2 regions of the Shewanella seohaensis genome follow, and region 1 is predicted to be linked to the other one. Evidence: predicted binding sites of a transcription regulator. Region 1 holds the regulator's gene; the other holds the start of a gene.

Region 1 (10,957 bases):
GGTTTACCACAATATCCGCCTCTCCCTTTCGGGATAACAATCACCCTGAAACAGCAAAATGCCGACGCGACGTAACACTAGGTCTGTTGGCACTAATAACTAAAAACCTGTGAGCGAATTTAGTCTTTAAACCGCAGTGGTAAGCCAAAGCCTAAGTTTGCGTGTGCCAAGTGGCGCATTAGGGTGGATGAGTGTGATGGAGGTAACCATGATTGAGCTTAATAGGCGAACCTTTTTAAAGGGCGCAGGGGCCAGCGGTGCAACATGTGCATTGGCTAGCCTGTTGCCGGGCAGCTTAGCGGCATTAGAGAGCAAGCAGCTAAAGGGAATGGGCAAAGACATTGCCAGTATCTGTGAGATGTGTTCGACTCGCTGCCCGATTTCGGCGCGGGTGATTGAGGGCAAAAACGTCTTTATCAGTGGCAATAAGGCGGCTAAATCCTTTGGTGGTAAAGTCTGTGCCCGGGGCGGCGCTGGCCATAGTTTGCTTTACGATCCACAGCGTATCGTGAAGCCGCTCAAACGGGTGGGTGAGCGCGGCGAGGGTAAGTGGGCCGAGATCTCTTGGGATGAAGCCTATCAACTGATTGCCGATAATCTTAATAAAATCAAACAAGCTTATGGCCCTGAAGCCGTGGCGTTTTCCTCTAAGTCCGGTTCGCAAGAAAAACACTTATTCCATCTCGCCACCGCCTTTGGTAGCCCGAATACCTTTACCCATGCCTCAACTTGCCCCGGTGGTTACGAAATTGCCGCTAAGGCCATGTTTGGTACTAAGGTGAAGCGCGATTTAAGCAACTCCAAATACATCATTAACTTCGGCCATAACCTGTACGAAGGCATCAACATGTCCGAAACCCGCGGCATGATGGCGGCGCAAATGGATAAAGGCGCCAAGCTGGTGGTGTTCGAGCCAAGATTCTCCATCGTCGCCGACAAAGCCGATGAATGGTATGCGATCCGTCCCGGTACCGATGTGGCGGTGGCTTTAGCCTTATGCCATGTATTGATAGAAGATAATCTCTACGACAAGGCCTTTATCGAGCGTTATGTGGAAGGGTTTGATGCCTTCGCCGCCGAAGTGAAAGCCTACACCCCTGAGTGGGCCGAAACCATTTCCGATGTGCCCGCCAAAGATATTCGCCGTATCGCCCACGAATATGCGGCCAAGGCACCCCATGCTGTGGTGGATTTTGGTCACAGAGCCACCTTTACCACCGAAGAGTTTGAAATGCGCCGGGCCTTGTACGCTGCCAATATTTTGATTGGTAATATCGAGCGCAAGGGCGGTATCTACCTAGGTCAAAAGCCTGGCGACTATAACAAGCTGGCGGGAGAAAGCGTGGCGCCCGTATTAGGTAAGCCCGGCGTAAAAGATATGCCAAAGCCTGCGGCGAAACGTATCGACCAAGTGGAAGAGCAGTACGCCATGATGTGGTCATCGGGCGGGATTTATCAAACGATTCTCGATGCGACCTTAAGCGCGGTGCCTTATCAGTTACATGGCTGGGTGATGTCCCGTACCAACCCAATGCAAACCATGACCGACAGGGCGCGTGTGGTTGAAGCCTTGAAAAAGCTCGACTTTGTTGCGGTTTGCGATGTGTATATCAGTGAAACCGCCGCCTATGCCGACGTGATTTTACCCGAGTCGACTTACCTTGAGCGCGATGAAGAAATCGCCGATAAGTCGGGTAAAAATCCCGCCTACTATGTGCGCCAACGGGTGGTGGAAACCTTGGGTGACACTAAGCCTTCATGGCAAATCTTTAAGGACATTGGCCATAAGCTCGGGCTAAGTGAATTTTACCCCTGGGATAATATGGAAACCCTGCAACTGCTGCAGGTGAATCGCGATACCGCACTGCTGCGCCGCATCAAGGATGAAGGTTTTGTTAGCTTCGGTAAGCCCATCATGCTGCGCGAACCTAAGATGGTGGCCGAGTTTACTAAGGCTTACGCCAATGCCAAACCCGTGGATGAAGACGGTACCTACGGCAGTTTACTCAGCTTTAAAACCCCAAGCGGCAAGATTGAATTGACCTCCGCCAAGGTCGAAGCCATGGCGCCAGGACGCGGTGTCATTAAATTCCGCGAAGTGCATTTGAAGAAAGCCGACGAGCTGTACTTTATCCAAGGCAAGGTCGCCGTGCATACCAATGGCGCGACTCACAATATCCCTATGCTGGCTAACCTGATGTCGGATAACGCCATTTGGGTGCATCCCGTCACGGCGGGCAAGTTAGGGATCAGCAATGGCGACCCGATTCGGTTAACCAGCAGCGTGGGTAGCGAAGAAGGCCACGCCTTAGTCACCCCGGGCATTCGCCCCGATACCGTGTTTGCCTATATGGGCTTTGGCTCTAAAAACAAAGAGTTGGTTAGAGCGACTGGTAAAGGTATCCACTGCGGAAACTTACTGCCCCATCAAACAGCCCCTGTGTGTGGCATGAATATTCATACGACAGGCGTCACGCTGGCAAAACGCTAATTGGAGGCTCAAATGACGAAAAGATATGTGATGGTGCACGATGAGAACAAGTGCATCGGCTGCCAAGCCTGTAACGTGGCCTGCCGCAGTGAAAACGGTGTCCCCGAGGGCGTGACTCGCTTACAAGTGCGCGTAGAGGGCCCCTTCGGCGAGATGCCACACCTGCACTTTAAGTACCACAGGGTATCGTGCCAGCAGTGTGAAGATGCGCCTTGTGTGAAGGTATGCCCAACGGGCGCGGCCTATGTGGGCGAGGATGGGATTGTCTCCATCCATGGCGATAAGTGTGTGGGTTGTATGTACTGCGTGGCGGCGTGTCCCTACAAGGTACGTTTTATGAACCCAGAAACCAAAGTGGCTGACAAGTGTAACTTCTGTAAGGACACGCGTTTGGCCCGTGGTGAAGAGCCTGCCTGTGTGACTGTGTGTCCGACCGATGCTTTAGTCTTTGGCGATGCCAACGATCCACTGAGTGAGGTGGCTATGCTACTCAACACTAAGATCACTTACCAAGATAAGACCCATTTAGGCACTCAGCCTAGGGTATATCGCGTTCCTACCAAAAGAGGGGGGATTTGATTATGAACAATACTTGGGGCGATATGGCGCAATATGATCCCGTCACTTGGCATTGGATCATCGCCGTGTATCTGTTTATGGCGGGTTTATCCGCCGGAAGTTTGCTGATTGGCATTGGCCTGCGTTGGTTTAATAAGGAGCAAGCGCAGGGGGAGACGAGTATTCTCAAGGCCGCGGCGATTATTGGTCCAGTGGCCATTTGTCTAGGCTTGGCATGTTTAGTGTTTGATTTAACGAAGCCTTTCCACTTCTGGCTGATTTTAATCAACTATAACTTCCAGTCCGTAATGGCGATTGGGGTGTTAGCACTACTGGCTTACTCCCCCTTGGCATTTGCCTACGCGATTCTTGTGTTGCGTGATGAACTGCCAAAGTGGGGCTTAGGTTTCCTCGTGCCTATCGCTAAGCTGCTGATGCCCTTTAGAAAGTTGATTGAAGTACTGCTGTTTATCCTCGCCATTGGCGTGGGGGCTTACACTGGCTTCTTAATTTCGGCTATGAATGCCTATCCGATGTTGAACACTGCGGTATTGCCAGCGCTGTTTTTAGTCTCTGGTTTATCGGCGGGCGCGGCGGCTAATGCGGTGCTGGCGCTGGTGATGTTCAAGACCGATAGCCACGACAAGACCTTAGCCAAAATGCATGGCTTAGAGCTGCCAGTGATGGCAATCGAAATCATGTTCCTGTTTATGTTGTTCTGCGCCTTGTACTTTAAGGGCGGAGCGGCGGCTGCGGCGCTGGCATCACTCACCTCTGGCGTGTGGGCGAGCGTATTTTGGATTGGCGTGGTCGGGATTGGTTTTGGTATTCCGCTGTTGTTTATGCTGCTTCCCACCGCGACTCGCCACACTAAGGGCGCGATGATCATGGTGGCCTGCGCCAGCTTAACCGGCGTGTTAGCACTGAGACACTTTATTGTGTATGCGGGACAAAGCTATCTAAGTTAGAGTGCTGGTTAACGGCAATATCGATGGGATACATCACTTATCCCTGCAAGCAAAAAGCACCGATTAACGGTGCTTTTTTATGGCTGCGATTAGCAGGATTTTATTGCGGTAATTATTGCGGTAATTATTGCGGCAATAGCTCAATCACAGATTTCACCGTAAGCACTAAGGCACTGATAGCGCAGAGGGCTAAGGTTGCCATCTTGGTCTTATGTTTATCCACATTCCCCACCAGTTTGCCCGCCACTAAATAGCCTAAAAACACTGAGGGCAGCAGCATGAGTGATAACCACAAATGCTTGATTTCGAGTAGGCCCGTCACCCCAAGAATGACCAGGGCTATGGTCGAGCTGAAGATAAAGAAGGCCGACAGTGCGGCGCGAAATTTGGAGGCATCCTTACCCGCCAACAAAATCGCCATCGGTGGGCCACCAATGGCGGCAATATTACCAAAGATCCCCGAGACTACGCCCGCGCCAAACAGGGTTGCCTTATTCACGGGAAGAGTCAATTTATACAGGCTCAGCACCACGGCGACTGCCACAATGCCAGCAATCGCCAGACCAAGAATCGGCTGCGGCGCAAACAGCAGCAGGCTGGCACCGATAAAACCTCCGGGCACTCGACCGATAAGCGCGTATTGCAAGCCATTGAATTCTAAATGGCCGCGTTCACGCAGTAGGGTGAGTAGGGCGATGGAAAAACCCATCACAATCACAGGTGCGGGCACTAATTCGGGGTCGACAATATACAGCAACGGGCTCGCCACCACGGCAAGACCAAAGCCAATCAGACTCTGGGTGAGGGCACCTAAAAACACAATCACAGACGCAATGGCGAGCGTTTGTGGATCTATCAAGGAGAACATAGGATTCCATCAAAACAAAATAGGGATCGTTACTCTAACCCATCAGGCAAGATGAGCATTAACGATCCCTAATGATAAGTAGGATATTGGACGCTTAAGCGTTACTCCATATCTTCCCACTCGATCCCCATTTCGTCCATCAACCGTTTCGCTTCGGCGGGAATGCTGTCTGGGCTATCTTTCGACAGATCGGCATCATCAGGCAGAGGCTGGCCGGTGTAGGCATGCAAAAATGCTTCACACAAGAGTTCGCTATTGGTGGCGTGGCGCAGGTTGTTCACCTGACGACGGGTACGTTCATCCGTGAGGACTTTTAGCACTTTGAGCGGAATAGACACAGTAATTTTCTTTACTTGTTCATTCTTCTTGCCATGTTCAGCATAGGGGCTGATGTATTCCCCATTCCATTCAGTCATTGACTCACCTGTTATAACGCTAAATTCGGGGCAGATTTTAAACCCTTACAGATAACAGTCAAATTATTGCTACTATTTCTTAGTGATTGCAAACAGATTTCTTTATGTTTAGACGTCTAAACGTCTTAACGCCTATTGACGATGCCACTGGGCTTAGGTACATTTAGACGTCCAGACATCTCTTTGCGAACTTAGGAGTTCCCGATGACCGCAGGCAAATTAGTGACCGAACGTCAATTAGCCACATTAGCAGTGCGTCAGGGTATCGAAAGCGATACTCAGTATGGCGCGGTGGTGCCGCCAATTTACCTGTCGACTAATTACGCCTTCGATGGTCATAAAAATCCTCGCGAATTTGATTACAGCCGTTCCGGCAATCCCACCCGCAGCATCTTAGGTGATGCCTTAGCTAAGCTGGAAAAGGGCGCAACCGGTGTGGTGACTTGCACTGGCATGGCAGCCATTACTCTAGTCACTACCTTGCTCGGCCCCGATGACTTGCTGGTGGTGCCCCACGATTGTTACGGCGGTTCTTACCGTTTATTCACTAACTTGGCTAAAAAGGGCCAATTTAAACTGCTGGTGGTCGATCAAACCGATGCCCAAGCGCTCGAGCAAGCGATTGCCCAGCAACCTAAGATGGTGTGGATTGAAACCCCATCAAACCCTCTGCTGCGAGTCGTCGATATCGAAGCTATCGCCAAGGCAAGCCACGCTGTAGGTGCTTTAGTGGTGGTGGACAATACTTTCCTCTCGCCCATTTTGCAGCAACCGCTGTTACTCGGTGCCGATATCGTTATCCACTCCACCACTAAGTACATCAATGGTCACAGCGATGTGGTGGGCGGCGCGGTGATCGCCAAAGATCCTCAACTCGGTGAGACCTTACATTGGTGGTCAAACACCTTAGGCTTAACTGGGTCTGCCTTCGACAGTTATCAAACCCTGCGCGGTCTGCGTACCTTGGCCGTGCGCATTCGCGAGCATCAAAGCAATGCCCAGCGTATTCTGGACGTGCTGACGAGCAGCGCTGTAGTGAGCAAAGTGTATTACCCAGGCCTTGCGGATCACCCCGGTCATGCCATTGCCGCCAAGCAGCAAAAAGGCTTTGGCGCTATGCTGAGTTTTGAGCTTAAGGGCGGCGAGGCCGAAGTGGTCGCCTTTTTAGATGCCTTAAGTTTATTTAGCGTGGCCGAGAGCTTAGGTGGCGTTGAGAGTCTCGTGGCCGTGCCCGCGACTATGACCCACAGGGCGATGGAGCCCCAAGCGCGTTATGAAGCTGGCATTAAAGACACCCTATTACGTTTGTCGGTTGGTATTGAAGATGCCGAAGACTTAGTTGCAGATATTCAAGCAGGATTGGCCGCCGTTGCGGCTTGTCAGTAGAGGAATTCGAGATGGCACGTTGTCACTTACATAAATTTGGTGGTTCCAGCTTAGCCGATGCCGATTGTTATCGCCGAGTCGCCCATATTCTGTTAACCCATGGTCATAGTGATGATCTGGTGGTGGTGTCTGCCGCGGGTAAAACCACTAACTTTTTATATAAATTATTGTCCCTGCGCGATAGCAACCAATTATGGCAAGAAGAGTTACAGGTTCTTATCAGCTATCAACAAGGTTTGATTGAGCAGCTGTTATCTAATGAGCAAGCGCGGGATCTACGTGAGCGTTTAACCACGGATAAAGCTCAGTTAATCAGTCTATTATCTTTAGATTCCCGCAACGATTACCAAATTAGCCATGTGGTGAGCTTTGGTGAGCGTTGGTCGGCGCGCTTAATGGCGGCGCTGCTGCGCGAATCGGGTGTGGCCGCAAGTCATGTGGATGCCTGTTCGATTCTTGTGGCCGACGAGGCCGCCGTACCGCAAATTCGTGTGCAAGAATCCCGCGCCAAAGTGCAAGCCTTACTGGCCGCGCATCCTAACGAGCGTTTAGTGATCACAGGTTTTATCTGTGCCAACGAGCGTGGCGATACCTTGCTATTGGGTCGCAATGGCTCTGACTTTAGCGCCAGCTTAATTGCTAGCCTTGCCGACATTGAGCGCGTAACCATTTGGACTGACGTTGAAGGGGTATTTAACGCCGATCCGAATAAGATCAACGATGCGAAATTACTCAAGAGCATGTCCCTCGCTGAAGCCGACCGCTTGGCGCGTCTAGGTTCGCCAGTATTACATTCACGCACTTTGCAGCCGCTGTTTAACACCGAGGTGAGCCTAGCCGTACGTTCAAGCTACGCCTCCCATACCGACTTTACCCTGATTGCGCCCCACAGTTCCTCGGCGAGTGCGCCTGTGGTGACTAACCTGAATGCCGTGGTGTTATTTGGCTTTAAGATCGCGGGCGATGTGGCCAGTCTGCTTGAGCAATTAGTCGAAGCAGGATTAACGCCACTGGCCCATTGGGTATCGGCGCATCAACGACTCGAGCTCGCTTATACCGCTGAAAACCAAAAACAAGTACAAAAGTTATTGGATGCGCAGGCCGAAGCCCTCGGCATTAAAGATCTGCAAATTAATACCGAACTCGGTTTAGTGGCGCTTGTGAGTGCCGATGCCGAGCATTATCGCCGCAGCTTTGCCCGTTTACTGAGCCGTGACGCTAAGCCCTTGTTCAGTGGTGACTTAAGTTTGGTGACCTTAGTGCCACAGTCGCAGGTTAATCTGCTGACGCAAAAAGTGCATCGCCGCTGCGCCGGTCCACGTAAACGCATTGGCGTATTGCTGCTGGGTGTTGGCAATATTGGCGAGGCGTGGGTGAAGCTATTTAAGTCAGTTTCTCCCTCGTTAAATCAAGAGCTTGAAGCGCGTGTCGAGCTTGTCGGTTTGGTGAGTTCCAGCAAAGCCCTGATCAAGTCTACGGCTGTGGATTTGGAAAACTGGCAGCAGGAATTCGATGCCGAGGCAACACCTTGGCAATATGAACATTTATTCGAACAATTAGAACAACTTAACTGCGACGAACTGATTGCATTAGACATCAGCGCCAGCGCCAGTTTGACTCTACAATACCCAGAGTTTTTCGAGCGTGGCATCCATATGGTCAGCGCGAACAAGCTTGCGGGTTCTGGCCCGCTGCCGTTCTATCGCGAGCTGAAGGAACAACTCGGTTATCGCCGTCTATTCTGGCGTTATAACGCCAGCTGCGGTGCGGGCTTACCTATTCAGCACGCCTTAAACGATTTGCGTAACAGTGGAGATACGGTTGAGGCCGTCGGCGGGATTTTCTCTGGTACCCTGTGTTGGTTATTCGAGAAATACGATACCAGCAAACCCTTCTCGGAATTAGTGGTTGAAGCACGTGGCCTAGGGATTACCGAACCCGATCCCCGCGACGATCTCTCTGGGCGCGACATGCAGCGCAAGCTACTGATTTTGGCCCGTGAAATCGGTCTGGAAATCGAGCTTGAGGATATTGAGCTGCGCTCCCTAGTGCCGGCTCATTTAGCGGATATTCCACTGGAGCAATTCCTTGCCCGTATCGCTGAGCTGGATGATGAATTGCAGCAACAATACGGTGCGGCGGCGGAGCAAAACAAAGTGCTGAGATATGTCGCCTCCTTGGACAATAGCGGCGCGGCCCTGAAAGCTGAGGTGGGATTACAGTGGATTGATGCGAATCATCCCTACGCTAACCTGACGCCTGGGGACAATGTGTTTGTGATCCGCTCTGCTTTCTACCAAGGTAATCCGCTGATTATCCGTGGGCCGGGTGCGGGGCGTGAGGTAACTGCCGCAGCGGTGCAATCGGATCTGACGCAGATCTGTCGCGATCTGCTGCAAGAGTAGTCATAAACCCAGACACTTGAAGAACTTAGCCCCCGTATCTTCAAGCTGATTCGGGCAATATTCATAGACGTAAAGGACTCATTCGAGTCCTTTTTTTATTGGCGAAGATCAGGACTAAAATCAAGGTGGTCAACGAGGGATAAGAAAATGCCAAAAAGGGGGATTTTTTGGCTTGACTTAACGGCCAGTTTCTCTAGTATATGGACATATAGACGTCCAAACGTCCATATGGATTAAATTACTGCATTTATAAGTCGTACCAGCGCGATGGAGCGTCGCACTTGGGCGGTTGAGGAAATACACATGGCTTTTCATCACGCACAACATTCACATTCGCTAAACCAAAGTTTGTCTGAACTTAATGGCGATATTAATGTTTCTTTTGAGTTTTTCCCGCCATCAACCCCCGAAATGGAACAGATCCTGTGGAACTCTATCCGCCGTTTAGAGCCGCTGAATCCTAAGTTTGTTTCAGTGACCTATGGTGCCAACTCGGGCGTGCGTGACCGTACCCACGGCGTGATTGAACGTATTCAAAAAGAAACCAATCTGGTTGCCGCGCCGCATTTAACCTTAGTGGATGCCAGCGACGAAGAATTGTTAGATCTGGCGAAGCATTACTGGAAATCGGGGATCCGCGACATAGTGGCACTGCGTGGCGATTTACCAGCGGGCAGCCCGAAACCGACTCGCTTTGCGGCGGATTTAGTGCGCTTACTGCGCTCAGTGGCCGACTTTGATATTTCGGTTGCCGCTTACCCAGAAGTGCATCCAGATGCGGCTAATGCTCAGGCCGATTTGATTAACCTCAAGCGTAAAATCGATGCCGGTGCGAGCCGTGCTATTACCCAGTTTTTCTTCGATGTTGAATCTTACCTGCGTTTTCGCGACCGCTGCGTTGCGGCGGGAATTGATGTCGAAATCGTCCCCGGCATTTTGCCTGTGACTAACTTTACCCAGTTAAAACGTTTCGCGGGTATGACCAATGTAAGCCTGCCGAGCTGGTTGCATAAGCAGTTCGATGGCCTAGAGAATGATGCGGGCACGCGTCAGCTGGTGGGGGCTAACGTGGCGATTGATATGGTTAAAGTGTTATCCCGTGAAGGTGTTAAAGATTTTCACTTCTACACCCTTAACCGCGCAGAGCTGACCTATGCGATTTGCCATACCTTAGGGGTTCGCCCAAAGGCGGTATAACGCAGTAAACATCCATAAAAAAACGCCGCTATTTAGCGGCGTTTTGTTTTTGGCTAGTGACTAATTCCTAAATCTTAAATTGGGAGAGCAGAGTCGTTAAGCGCATTGAAAGCTGCGCGAGTTCATCCCCCGCCCGCGCGGTTTGCACGGCACTTTCGGTCGCATTGGTCGCAATATCATTAATATTATTGACGTTTTTATTAATTTCCGCCGAAACGGCGCACTGCTCATTGGCGGCGCTGGCGATTTGAATGTTCATTTGGCTGATGGTCGATACGGCTTGGGTAATGGCCTCGAGGGCAGAACCTGCCTCATGCACCAGTGATACACAACTCTGTGTGGTGGCCGTGCTGGTATTCATGCTGCTAACTGTGGCCTTGGCACTCTGTTGCAACGCCTCAATCATCTGCTGAATTTCTGTGGTTGAAGCCTGAGTTCGGCTGGCGAGGGTGCGTACCTCATCTGCCACTACGGCAAAGCCACGGCCTTGCTCTCCGGCGCGGGCGGCCTCAATCGCGGCATTGAGGGCGAGTAAATTGGTCTGATCGGCAATATTGCGGATCACCACTAATACCGAATCAATTTGCGTGGTATTGCGCTCGAGTTCGTTAATGGCATTGGCGGCTTGGGCAATCTCATCAGCGAGCAAGCTAATGGTCGATATGACT
Region 2 (10,957 bases), on a different contig from region 1:
AGATCACTTCACGTACGATAGTGGTTGGCATTTCAACAGAAATTGCTTTGCCTTCGTAGAAAGTCACTTGGCAAGTTTCTTCCATACCGTCAACGATGTAAGCCGCTGCATCACCTAAGTTCTCAGCTTCTACGTCGTATTGGTTGTATTCTGCATCCATGAACACGTACATAGGATCAGCAAAGTAAGAATAAGTACAATCCAGACGATCTAGGATAATATCGTCAATCTTATCTTCACCTTTGAAAGTGGTTTCAGTACCAGAGTTAAGCAGTAAGTTTTTCAGCTTTAACTTAACGATGGCAGCGTTACGGCCAGAACGAGTTGTTTCTGTTTTCTGTACAACCCATGGGCTGCCTTCAAACATGATCACGTTACCAGGACGGACTTCATGAGCAGTTTTCATTACACAATTTCCTATATGTCGATTTTCTATTTCAGCGCAGCATCTTAGCTTTTTTTGACGAATTGGACTAGCCGAGTCGCAAGATCTGCAGCATTTATTGCGTCAATTGGCCAATCTTTAGCATGTTGCAAGAGTGGCAAACGGACAGGATTTAGGTTTTGCCAGTGAGTTTTCACGGCAGATTGCTCGCCTTGGTTAAATGCAACATTCAATTTAGACCAAGTGTCGGCAATATCAGGGGGCAGATTATCGCAGTAAAGTTGGATAAAAGCTCCTAATTTTATTAGATGATAATCATCTTCTTGCGGATAAATATGCCAAATAAAGGGTTTAGCTGCCCATTGCGCCCTCAAGAAGCTGTCTTCACCGCGGACAATATTAAAGTCGCAGCTCCACAGTAGGCGGTCGAACCCTTGTTGGTCTGTCATCGGCAAGATATGCAGAGTCAAATGACCTAGCTTAATTTGCTGTCCGGGGCTGAGCGCCTCAACCTTGCAGGGTAATAAGTGTTGTAAGCTGTTTAAGCTGCGTCCCTTGGGAATAAGCGCATGAATTTTGGCATCGCTTGTTGCACTGGCTTGCCAGAGCTCACACAAGGCCGGTAGAGAATCAGTTTCATAGCTAAAGACACTGTAGACAGTATCTTGCGCTTGAATATCCTTAAGACCAAGGCGCTCAAATAATTGCAGTTTATTGGTGCTATCCAGTTGCCATCTATCGCGTTCAGCAAATAGCTCACGCTCACAGATGAGTCCACCCGTCTTTGGGGTAAAACCCGGGAAAAAGAAATACTTTTTGATGCCACTTGCCTGCATTGAGGGTAACCCATGGCAGTCATCGACCCAGTCTTCTGCGCTTAAATATTCTAAATTCAGCCATACAGGCACCGCTTGCGGTGTGGTGCTGTGCAGCGTGATGAGTTGTTGTTTGACCTCGTCAGGCAGTTCGCAGGCAAAGGCTTCAATTAATACGGTGCCAGGCACAAATGCCACGGGCAGGGGCGTTGTCCAATGATTGATGGTGACGCCATGAAAGACTTGGCTGCTTTGGTTTGGATCAAGGCTCGGTAAAATATGCGAGAAGCTGTTTAAGTCATCGACCCAGAGTGTAATGGGGAGTTGATATTCATTGACCAGCTGTTTGGCTAAGCGCCAAGTGACGCCGATATCGCCGTAATTATCGACGACGCAGCAAAAGATGTCCCAGTGGGGGGCGGTGGTTGCCATTGAGTGTATCGCTTTCATTAATCGGGAGAGCACACATAAAAAAAGCGGCGTTTCGGCCGCTTTTTTTACGGAACTGAGCTTAGTCTTCGAACTCGGCTAAGCACATTTCTTCGTAGATTTGCTTAACCCAAGCATCCACACGCTCTTCAGTCAGCTCTGGTTGACGGTCTTCGTCAATCCCTAAACCGATGAAGTGGTCATCATCGACTAAGCCTTTTGACGCTTCGAAGTTATAACCTGCCGTTGGCCAGTGACCGATGATGATACCGCCACGTGCTTGAACGATATCGCCCACCATGCCCATGGCATCGAGGAAGTATTCTGCGTAGTCTTCTTGGTCACCACAACCGAAGATAGCAACCAGTTTGTCTGTAAAATCAATCTGTTCTAATTCAGGGAAAAAGTCATCCCAGTCGCACTGTGCTTCACCGTAATACCAGGTTGGGATGCCGAACAGCAGCAGGTCGTATTCTGCGATCTGTTCTTTGGTGCTCTTGGCGATATCTTTCACCTCAACCATTTTCTTACCCAGTTTCTTCTGGATCATCTTGGCGACAGCTTCGGTGTTGCCTGTGTCGCTACCGAAAAAAAGACCTACAGTTGCCATTGTCTATCCTTTATGTCTAGTTCACTTATACGTTAATCTTGCTGCTATCGATTGCTCAGCATTCAATTTTTTGCTGAAGAATTAATTCGATTAACTGGCTTCGGCTGATGTTACTGGCCAATGCCTGCTCATTCAAGGCGTCATATAAATCTTGTGACACCTTTAACTCTATTCGCTTTAATCCTTTGGCTTTATCCCGCTGGATCTGGTTGCGCTTATTGACCTTAAGTTGCTGGCTACGGGACAAAGGATTGCTACGTGGGCGGCCCCGGCGCTTTTCATTGGCAAAAAGGTCAATGGTTGTTCTATCTGTTGCTTCTTTTGCCATGTTCTTATTGTTTAACCGATGCCTGAACCTTCCCAGGACATCTGGATAATACCTTTTGCAATAAACCCGGCGCAGCCGAGAAATAACACTAACCACACAATAAATCGACCAAATTTCGGCACATTACCTTGTTTAAGCACATCGTGGATGGCCATGCCGATAAAGAAAAATATCGCGGCAAAAAACAGGTTCAGGCCAATGGTTTCAATTTGTTCCATGTACTGAGATAACATACTTTCTTAGTCCTCTAGAGTCTTCTAAGGCTAAAAGAGGCGCGAATATATCATATCAGCAGGGTGTCGGCTATATGATTTAGGTCGAGAATCATTGTCATTTACACTGAGTGTTTGTCAATAAATTCAGACACAATACGATTAAACACCGCTGGTTTTTGAGCATGTAGCCAATGGCCACAACCTTCTAATGTTTTGGCCTGCGCCGCGGGAAATTGACGCATGATCTCGTCGCGATGTTCTGCGGTCACATAATTGGAGTCACCACCACGGATAAAAAGGCTCGGTCCGTTATAGACTTGCTGCGATTTGTGGTTTTCATTAGGCCAACCAATGATGTTGGGATAACAGCTTTTTAAGCCAGTCAGGTTCATCTTCCAACGAAAGCCGGTGTCGGTGCGCTGGAGGTTTTTGAGTAAAAACTGCGCGGTCGGTTCATCGATGCCACCCGCTAATAAATGCGATAACGCAAAGCGGCGGTCGGTGTGGCCTTCAAGTGGCAAACTTTCGAGTGCCGCAAATACCGCATCATGGCGCGGCTGGTAAGCAACTGGGGCAATATCGGCGGCTACCATGCTGATGATGCGTTCTGGATAGGCAAGCGCGGTTGCCATGGCGATTTTACCGCCCATGGAATGGCCAACAATGTGTACACGCTCAAGCTCAAGTTCATCTAACAATGCCACCATGGCCTCGGCTAAGCTTGGGTAATCCATCTCCTGCCAATGTTCACTCAAACCGTGATTAGGCACATCAACGCGGATAACCTGATGATTTGCTTCGAGGACTTGTCCTAGCCCCTTAAGATTATCTAAATTGCCAAAGAGTCCGTGGATAAGGAGGACTGCTTCTCCTTGACCTGTGGATGCAAAATTCATGAAATCGCCTGTGCTGTGGTACATAAAGTGCTGCGGATTGTGCCCCTAATGGGTTAAGTTTGACAAGTCTTGAGGCAATTTTGAGGCACAGTGCGCCGAACTTGCTGGCTTTTTCAGCGATTAACCCGCTTGTGCTAATTTGATGTGCGATTTCACGCATTTTTAGATTAATGATGCTTTATCAGATTGATAGAGATAGATACACTGGGGCAACGATCGCACAGATCCTTTGCGAGGATCGCCTGTGGTGCACTTTTTCGGTTAAGCCTATCGAATAACAAAGGATAATAAGGTTATGAAATACATCGAAGTGGATGAAGAGCTCTATCGTCATATTGCCAGCAAAACGGAACGTATTGGTGAGAGCGCCTCTGACATTCTCCGTCGATTACTCGGCCTGTCCGTCGATGCGGTTGAACAAACGCAGCCACAGGCCATTAGCCAACCGAGTTTAGAAGCAACGACGCCTGAACCACAGATTGCGTCTCAGGTAGAAACCTTAGTCTCTGCGCCCGATTTCAATCAATTGGTGGATGAGCATAAGTTAGAGCAGCAAAAAGGCGCCGTGGGTCGTTTCTTATTCTTGCTCGAGAGTTTATACCAACAGAGCCAAGCGCAATTCTCGCAAATTTTACAGATCCAAGGTCGCGATCGACTCTATTTTGCGCGTTCACGGGAAGAGTTACTCAAGGCCAGTGCTACTGCTAATCCTAAGGAAATCGGTAACACCGGATTTTGGGTCACGACCAACAATAACACCGCCAAAAAACGGGCCATTTTAGTCGAAGCCTTAATGCAATTTGGCTGCGATGCCCAAATCGCCAACGGCATTGCCGAACGCGTATAACGCCTTTATCGACGCCGCAATGATGCGGCGTTTCCATTTAATTAACCGATTTTCCAGTAGGAGAGGATCAGGTGGCAATACATCAACGGGCAGGACAAACCGCGAGTCAGACGGATCTGGTGAATATTCCAAAGCTGATGAGCCATTATTACAGCATCAAACCTAATGTGGATGCTGCCGAGCAACGTGTGACGTTCGGGACCTCGGGTCACCGCGGAACCGCATTTCAAGCAAGTTTTAACCAAGACCATATTTGGGCTATTACCCAGGCCGTGGTGGATTATCGCCAATCGGTGAATATCGACGGCCCGCTATTTTTAGGTATCGATACCCACGCCTTATCTTATGCGGCTTACGTGTCGGCGATTGAAGTGTTAGCGGCCAATAAGGTGACTGTGCATATTCAGCAAAATGATGGCTTTACCCCCACACCTGTGGTGTCCCATGCCATTATTTGCTCTAATCGTGAAGCGGCGCTGAGTGGCGCCGCGTTAAGTGATGGTTTGATTATTACGCCATCCCATAATCCACCGCAGGATGGTGGCATCAAGTACAATCCTCCCCATGGCGGCCCAGCCGAAGGCAATATCACCGCTTGGATTGAATCCCGTGCTAATGATTACCTGCGCGCAGGGCTTAAGGGCGTTAATAAGCTGGCTTATGCCGATGCGTTAACTTCGGGTTATGTGCATGCCATTGATTTGATCACGCCCTATGTCGCGGATTTAGTCAATGTGGTCGATATGCACGCTATCGCTAAGGCTAAGCTGAAATTGGGCGTTGACCCATTAGGCGGCTCGGGTATTCATTATTGGACGCCGATTGCCAAGCACTATGGCATCGATATCACCTTAGTTAACGATAAGGTCGACCCAAGCTTTAGCTTTATGTCGCTCGATAAAGACGGCAAGATCCGCATGGATTGTTCTTCTCCCTATGCGATGGCAGGCTTACTGGCCCATAAAGAATCCTTCGATTTATGCGTCGGTAACGATCCTGACTACGACAGACACGGTATCGTGTGTCCGGGAACAGGGCTGATGGACCCCAACCACTATTTAGCGGTAGCCATTGATTATCTGCTGACCCACAGACCTGAATGGAGCGAGCAGTTAGCCATCGGCAAGACGCTGGTATCGAGCGCGCTTATCGATAAAATCTGCGCCTTCCATGGCAAAAAATTACTCGAAGTCCCGGTAGGCTTTAAGTGGTTCGTCGATGGATTAGCCGAGGCAACCATTGCATTTGGTGGTGAGGAGAGTGCTGGCGCGGCGTTCCTGCGCCGTGATGGCACGACTTGGTGTACCGACAAAGACGGTTTTATTCTGGTACTGCTAGCGGCCGAAATGCTCGCGGTTACTGGCAAGACGCCGGGGCAACGCCATCAAGAATTAGTGGCGCAATTCGGTCAAAGCTTCTACAAGCGTATCGACAGCCCGATTAGTCTTGAGAACAAAGCCAAATTTGCCAAGCTTAATGCCGAGACCTTGAACGCTACTATGCTGGCGGGTGAGAAGATTGATGCCGTATTGACCCACGCCCCTGGTAACAATGCCTCGATAGGTGGCATTAAAGTGACGACGGCCAATGGTTGGTTCGCGGCGCGGCCGTCGGGCACTGAGGCGTTATTTAAGATTTATGGTGAGAGCTTTATCAGTGAGCAGCATCTTGCCGATATCATCAAGGACGCACAGGCCTTGATTGATAAGGCGCTTAGCGCCTGACCTAGCAGTTAAGCATTGATTTTACCGATAAAAAACGCACTCATGGAAATCCTATGAGTGCGTTTTTATTTGCAGCGATGAGAAGTCAAGCCGCTCACGCAGATGCTAAATGGTGATGATCAATACTCGAGATGGCAACTTGGTAAGTTGTTCTTATCGATATAGTTTTGATGATATTCCTCTGCCACATGGAATTGCTGCAAAGGTACAATTTCAGTCACAATGTGGCGTAATCCCCAGCGGCCCGAGCGGGCAAAGGCCAGTTTAGAAGCTTCGGCCGTCGCTTTTTGCTCACGGTCATGGAAGAAAATGGTACTGCGGTACTGAGTGCCAATATCGCCACCCTGCATATTGAGCGTGGTGGGGTTGTGGTTCTTCCAAAACACATCCAGTAATTCGTCGTAGCTGACAATCGCAGGGTCAAATTCCACTTGCACGACTTCAGCATGGCCTGTCTTACCTTTTTTGACTTCCTCATAGGTGGTCGCTTCGTTATTACCACCCATATAGCCGCAGGTCGCGTTGGTCACGCCGTTGACTTGTCTAAAGAAATACTCCACGCCCCAAAAACAGCCGGCACCGAAAGTTGCTAACGCCATGATAAATCCTGATAGAAGTCTAGATGGCTAAGGATTGTGATAAAACTCATCCCTAAAAGCAAGTGTGTCGACAAAATTAATCCTATGTCGACCAAATGCGGCTAAGATGCTGTGGTTTTGCCGCGAAATGCGCTTGTTTGACCAGAATGACAGAGTAACGGCCCAAAAACTTGTGTTAGTATGGATGCGCTTTTTAAGGCGGGTAGCGATAAGTGCCATGAAACAGGCAGTTATTGCCATCACTCCCGTCTTTAACACGCTATTATAAGGAGAATTCTGTGTTACAAGTTCTGTTAGATTCGAAGGATTTTCTCGCGCTGACCCTCGCCAATCCTGAAACACTCGGGGATGAGTTTAGTTTCACCTTAGGGGAACATACTCGAGTCGAAGTGTGGGACACAGGTGTGATCGTCTTTGAGCCAGCACAAGCCCAAGGTAAGGATGTCATTCTCTCCTGCGGTGTCCACGGTAATGAAACCGCACCCATCGAACTCTGCAATACCTTAATCAAACAGCTTCTCCAACAAAAAATCATCGCCAAACAACGCACGCTCTTTCTTATTGGTAACCCTTTAGCGATTAATAACGGGACTCGCATTATCGACGAGAACATGAATCGTCTCTTTAGTGGCGAGCATTCAAACCCACCGGGATTAGTGAATCCTGAGCGGGTGCGGGCAAAAAAATTAGAAGCCTATGTCGACCGCTTCTTTAAGGGCGCAGCTGCAGGGCGCCAGCGTATTCACTACGATTTACACACGGCGATGCGGGCGTCAAAACACGAAAAGTTTGCGATTTATCCCTATCGTCCCGGCCGTGCTTACAGCGCCGAGCAAATCATGTTTTTAGCCGCCAGTGGCGTCGATACTGTGTTATTTCACCATGAGCCGACAACCACCTTTAGCTATTTTTCCTCCGAGCAGTATGGCGCCGATGCCTTTACCATTGAATTAGGTAAGGTGTATCCCATGGGGCAAAACGATATGACGCGTTTTATTGCCGCCCAAGAGATGTTTATGCGCCTTATCACAGACAAACCCTTAGCGCTTGAGCCATTCTCAGCGGATAAGGTGAATCTGTATCAAGTGTGTCGGGTGATTAACAAACATTTTGATGATTTTGAATTTACCTTCGCGACCGATGTCGAAAACTTCCGATCGTTCCCGAAAGGCTTTGTATTGGCCCGAGAGGGTGGGCAGGAAATTAAAGTCGAACAGGAATTTGAAGCGATTGTCTTCCCCAATGCTAAGGTGCCCATCGGTAATCGCACTGTGATTTGCCTGATCCCTTCAGTCGCGCCAGATGTTCGCTAGTTTTGTAAAGCATTATATACATGCCCACAGGGGATTAGTTGTCGTTTGAACTGTGCCAACGGTTGATAGGTAGTTTACGTTAACGTAATGTTCATCCGGCATATTCGTATAAATTAGGCGTTGTGGATTTTCCATGGCGTAACGAGATAACAAGAGCACAATATGAGCAAAGCAACACTCAACACTGATACAGTGCACCGTGTCGGCTTCTTGGATAAGGCATCGCTTCACATTCCTATCCTTCGAATTCTACAAGCAGACGGCACTACCTATGAAACCGCGGTTTTGCCTGTAATAGATGAAGCCTTAGCCACCAAAATTTACGATACTTGCGTATTTACGCGGGTACTCGACGAACGTATGTTAGGCGCACAGCGTCAGGGACGGATCAGCTTCTATATGACCTGTACGGGTGAAGAAGCGGCGATCGTCGGCAGTGTCGCGGCGCTTGATCAAGAAGACGTGATCCTCGCGCAATATCGTGAACATGCGGCGCTACGCTACCGTGGTTTTACGACTGAACAGTTTATGAACCAAATGTTCAGCAATGAGAAGGACTTAGGTAAAGGTCGCCAAATGCCAATTCATTACGGCTGCGCGGCGTTAAACTATCAAACCATTTCATCGCCACTGGCCACGCAAATCCCGCAAGCGACAGGTGTCGGTTATAGCCTGAAAATGCAGGGCAAACGTAATGTCGCCGTCTGTTATTTCGGAGAAGGCGCTGCCTCTGAAGGCGACTTCCACGCCGGCTTGAATATGGCTGCGGTGTTAAAATGCCCCGTGATTTTCTTCTGCCGTAACAATGGTTATGCGATTTCCACCCCAACTGAAGAACAGTTTGCTGGTAACGGTATCGCTAGCCGCGGTGTGGGTTACGGTATGCACACCATTCGTGTCGACGGGAACGATATGCTGGCGGTGTTAGCGGCGACGCAACAGGCGCGTGCCTATGCGATTGAGCACAATGCTCCCGTGTTGATTGAAGCCATGACGTATCGCCTTGGCGCGCACTCATCTTCTGACGATCCTTCTGGCTATCGCTCCAAAGAAGAAGAGGCGAAGTGGCAGCAACACGATCCAGTCAAACGCTTCAAGTTATGGTTGATCAACAAAGGCTGGTTGGCCGAGGCCGATGATGCCCTGCGTTACGAAAAGTACCGTGAAGAAGTGTTAGCCGCCGTTAAAGTCGCTGAAAAATTACCTATCCCTATGCTGGATGAGATCATTGAAGATGTGTACGACAAGCCAACACCAGCGCTGAAAAAGCAGCTGAGTGAACTTAAAGAACACATCAAGAAATATCCGCAATCCTATCCCAAAAGTGCAGGGAGGCTATAAGCCGTGGCAGAAATGAATATGTTACAGGCCGTCAATGAGGCCTTGTCTATCGCCATGCAATCTGACGAGCGCATGGTGGTATTTGGTGAAGACGTTGGCCACTTTGGTGGTGTGTTTCGCGCAACCTCAGGTTTACAGGAAAAGTTTGGTCGCAGCCGTTGCTTTAACACGCCGCTGACAGAACAAGGCATCGCGGGTTTTGCCAACGGTTTAGCCTCTAATGGTATGACCGCCGTGGCGGAAATCCAGTTCGCCGATTACATCTTTCCAGCGTTCGATCAAATAGTGAACGAGTCTGCTAAATTCCGTTACCGCAGCGGTAATGAATTTAATGTGGGAAGCCTAGTGTTCCGTACACCTTATGGTGGCGGTATTGCGGGCGGCCATTATCATTCACAATCGCCAGAAGCTTATTTTACCCAAACGCCAGGCTTAAAAGTGGTTGTGCCACGTAATCCAGAGCAGGCCAAGGGCTTATTATTAGCCTCTATTCGCGATAAAAACCCTGTGGTGTTCTTTGAGCCAAAGCGTTTATACCGTGCTTCAGTGGGTGAAGTCCCTGCGGGCGATTATGAAATCGAGCTGGGTAAAGCCGAAGTGGTGCGTGAAGGGAAAGACATCACCTTAGTGGCGTGGGGCGCACAGATGGAAATCATCGAAAAAGCGGCCGACATGGCGGCAAAAGAGGGGATTTCCTGCGAAATTATCGACCTACGTACACTCGCGCCTTGGGATGTAGATACAGTTGCAGATTCTGTGAAGAAGACCGGCCGCTTACTGATCAACCACGAAGCGCCATTGACGGGTGGTTTTGCCGGTGAAATCGCCGCGACGATTCAGCAAGAGTGTTTCTTGTATTTAGAATCACCCATCAGCCGTGTATGTGGTCTAGATACCCCATATCCACTGGTCCACGAAAAAGAATATATGCCCGATGCGCTCAAAACCTTTGAAGCCATTAAGGCATCGGTGAATTTCTAGGAGTCCGGTATGATTAAAGATTTTATTTTGCCGGACATTGGTGAAGGCGTTGTCGAGTGTGAACTCGTCGAGTGGTTGGTGCAAGAGGGCGATACGATTGCTGAAGATCAGCCCATCGCCGATGTGATGACCGACAAAGCCTTAGTGCAAATTCCAGCGCCTTTTGCGGGAGTCGTGACCAAGCTGTATTACGCCAAAGGCGATATCGCTAAGGTGCATGCGCCGCTTTATGCTGTGCAGATTGAGTCCGACGAAGTCGCACCTGTTGCTGCGTCTCAGCCTGAAGCACACACAGCGACGCAAACACCTGCAAGCCAATCCAGCGCGGCGGGTACGAGCGTAGAAGAGTTTCTGCTACCCGATATTGGCGAAGGTATTGTTGAGTGTGAACTGGTCGAATGGCTAGTCCAAGAAGGCGATACTGTGGTGGAAGACCAACCCATCGCCGATGTGATGACAGATAAAGCCCTAGTG

Evidence for each region. The regulator MetJ, encoded in region 1, represses methionine synthesis genes. The targets are predictions, from matches to a motif close to TAGACGTCTAGACGTCTA.
Region 2: msrA (peptide-methionine (S)-S-oxide reductase MsrA) is a predicted target of MetJ. The motif match lies at 6,861-6,878, and genes of this name have one in related genera.

What each region holds. Positions count from the first base shown of each region.
Region 1 covers NZ_JAKILE010000003.1:206,834-217,790, reverse strand. The annotation lists gene phsA (thiosulfate reductase PhsA) at 209-2,491, shown strand; gene L2713_RS04790 (4Fe-4S dicluster domain-containing protein) at 2,504-3,070, shown strand; gene nrfD (NrfD/PsrC family molybdoenzyme membrane anchor subunit) at 3,073-4,017, shown strand; gene L2713_RS04780 (sulfite exporter TauE/SafE family protein) at 4,142-4,885, opposite strand; gene metJ (met regulon transcriptional regulator MetJ) at 4,987-5,301, opposite strand; gene metB (cystathionine gamma-synthase) at 5,524-6,687, shown strand; gene L2713_RS04765 (bifunctional aspartate kinase/homoserine dehydrogenase II) at 6,699-9,092, shown strand; gene metF (methylenetetrahydrofolate reductase) at 9,396-10,289, shown strand; gene L2713_RS04755 (methyl-accepting chemotaxis protein) at 10,357-10,957, opposite strand, start outside.
Region 2 covers NZ_JAKILE010000008.1:168,848-179,804, reverse strand. The annotation lists gene efp (elongation factor P) at 1-406, opposite strand, end outside; gene earP (elongation factor P maturation arginine rhamnosyltransferase EarP) at 451-1,632, opposite strand; gene fldA (flavodoxin FldA) at 1,712-2,239, opposite strand; gene ybfE (LexA regulated protein) at 2,295-2,567, opposite strand; gene L2713_RS11360 (DUF2788 domain-containing protein) at 2,579-2,800, opposite strand; gene L2713_RS11355 (alpha/beta fold hydrolase) at 2,902-3,678, opposite strand; gene seqA (replication initiation negative regulator SeqA) at 3,974-4,525, shown strand; gene pgm (phosphoglucomutase (alpha-D-glucose-1,6-bisphosphate-dependent)) at 4,597-6,249, shown strand; gene msrA (peptide-methionine (S)-S-oxide reductase MsrA) at 6,369-6,848, opposite strand; gene astE (succinylglutamate desuccinylase) at 7,127-8,161, shown strand; gene L2713_RS11330 (thiamine pyrophosphate-dependent dehydrogenase E1 component subunit alpha) at 8,324-9,502, shown strand; gene L2713_RS11325 (alpha-ketoacid dehydrogenase subunit beta) at 9,506-10,483, shown strand; gene L2713_RS11320 (dihydrolipoyllysine-residue acetyltransferase) at 10,493-10,957, shown strand, end outside.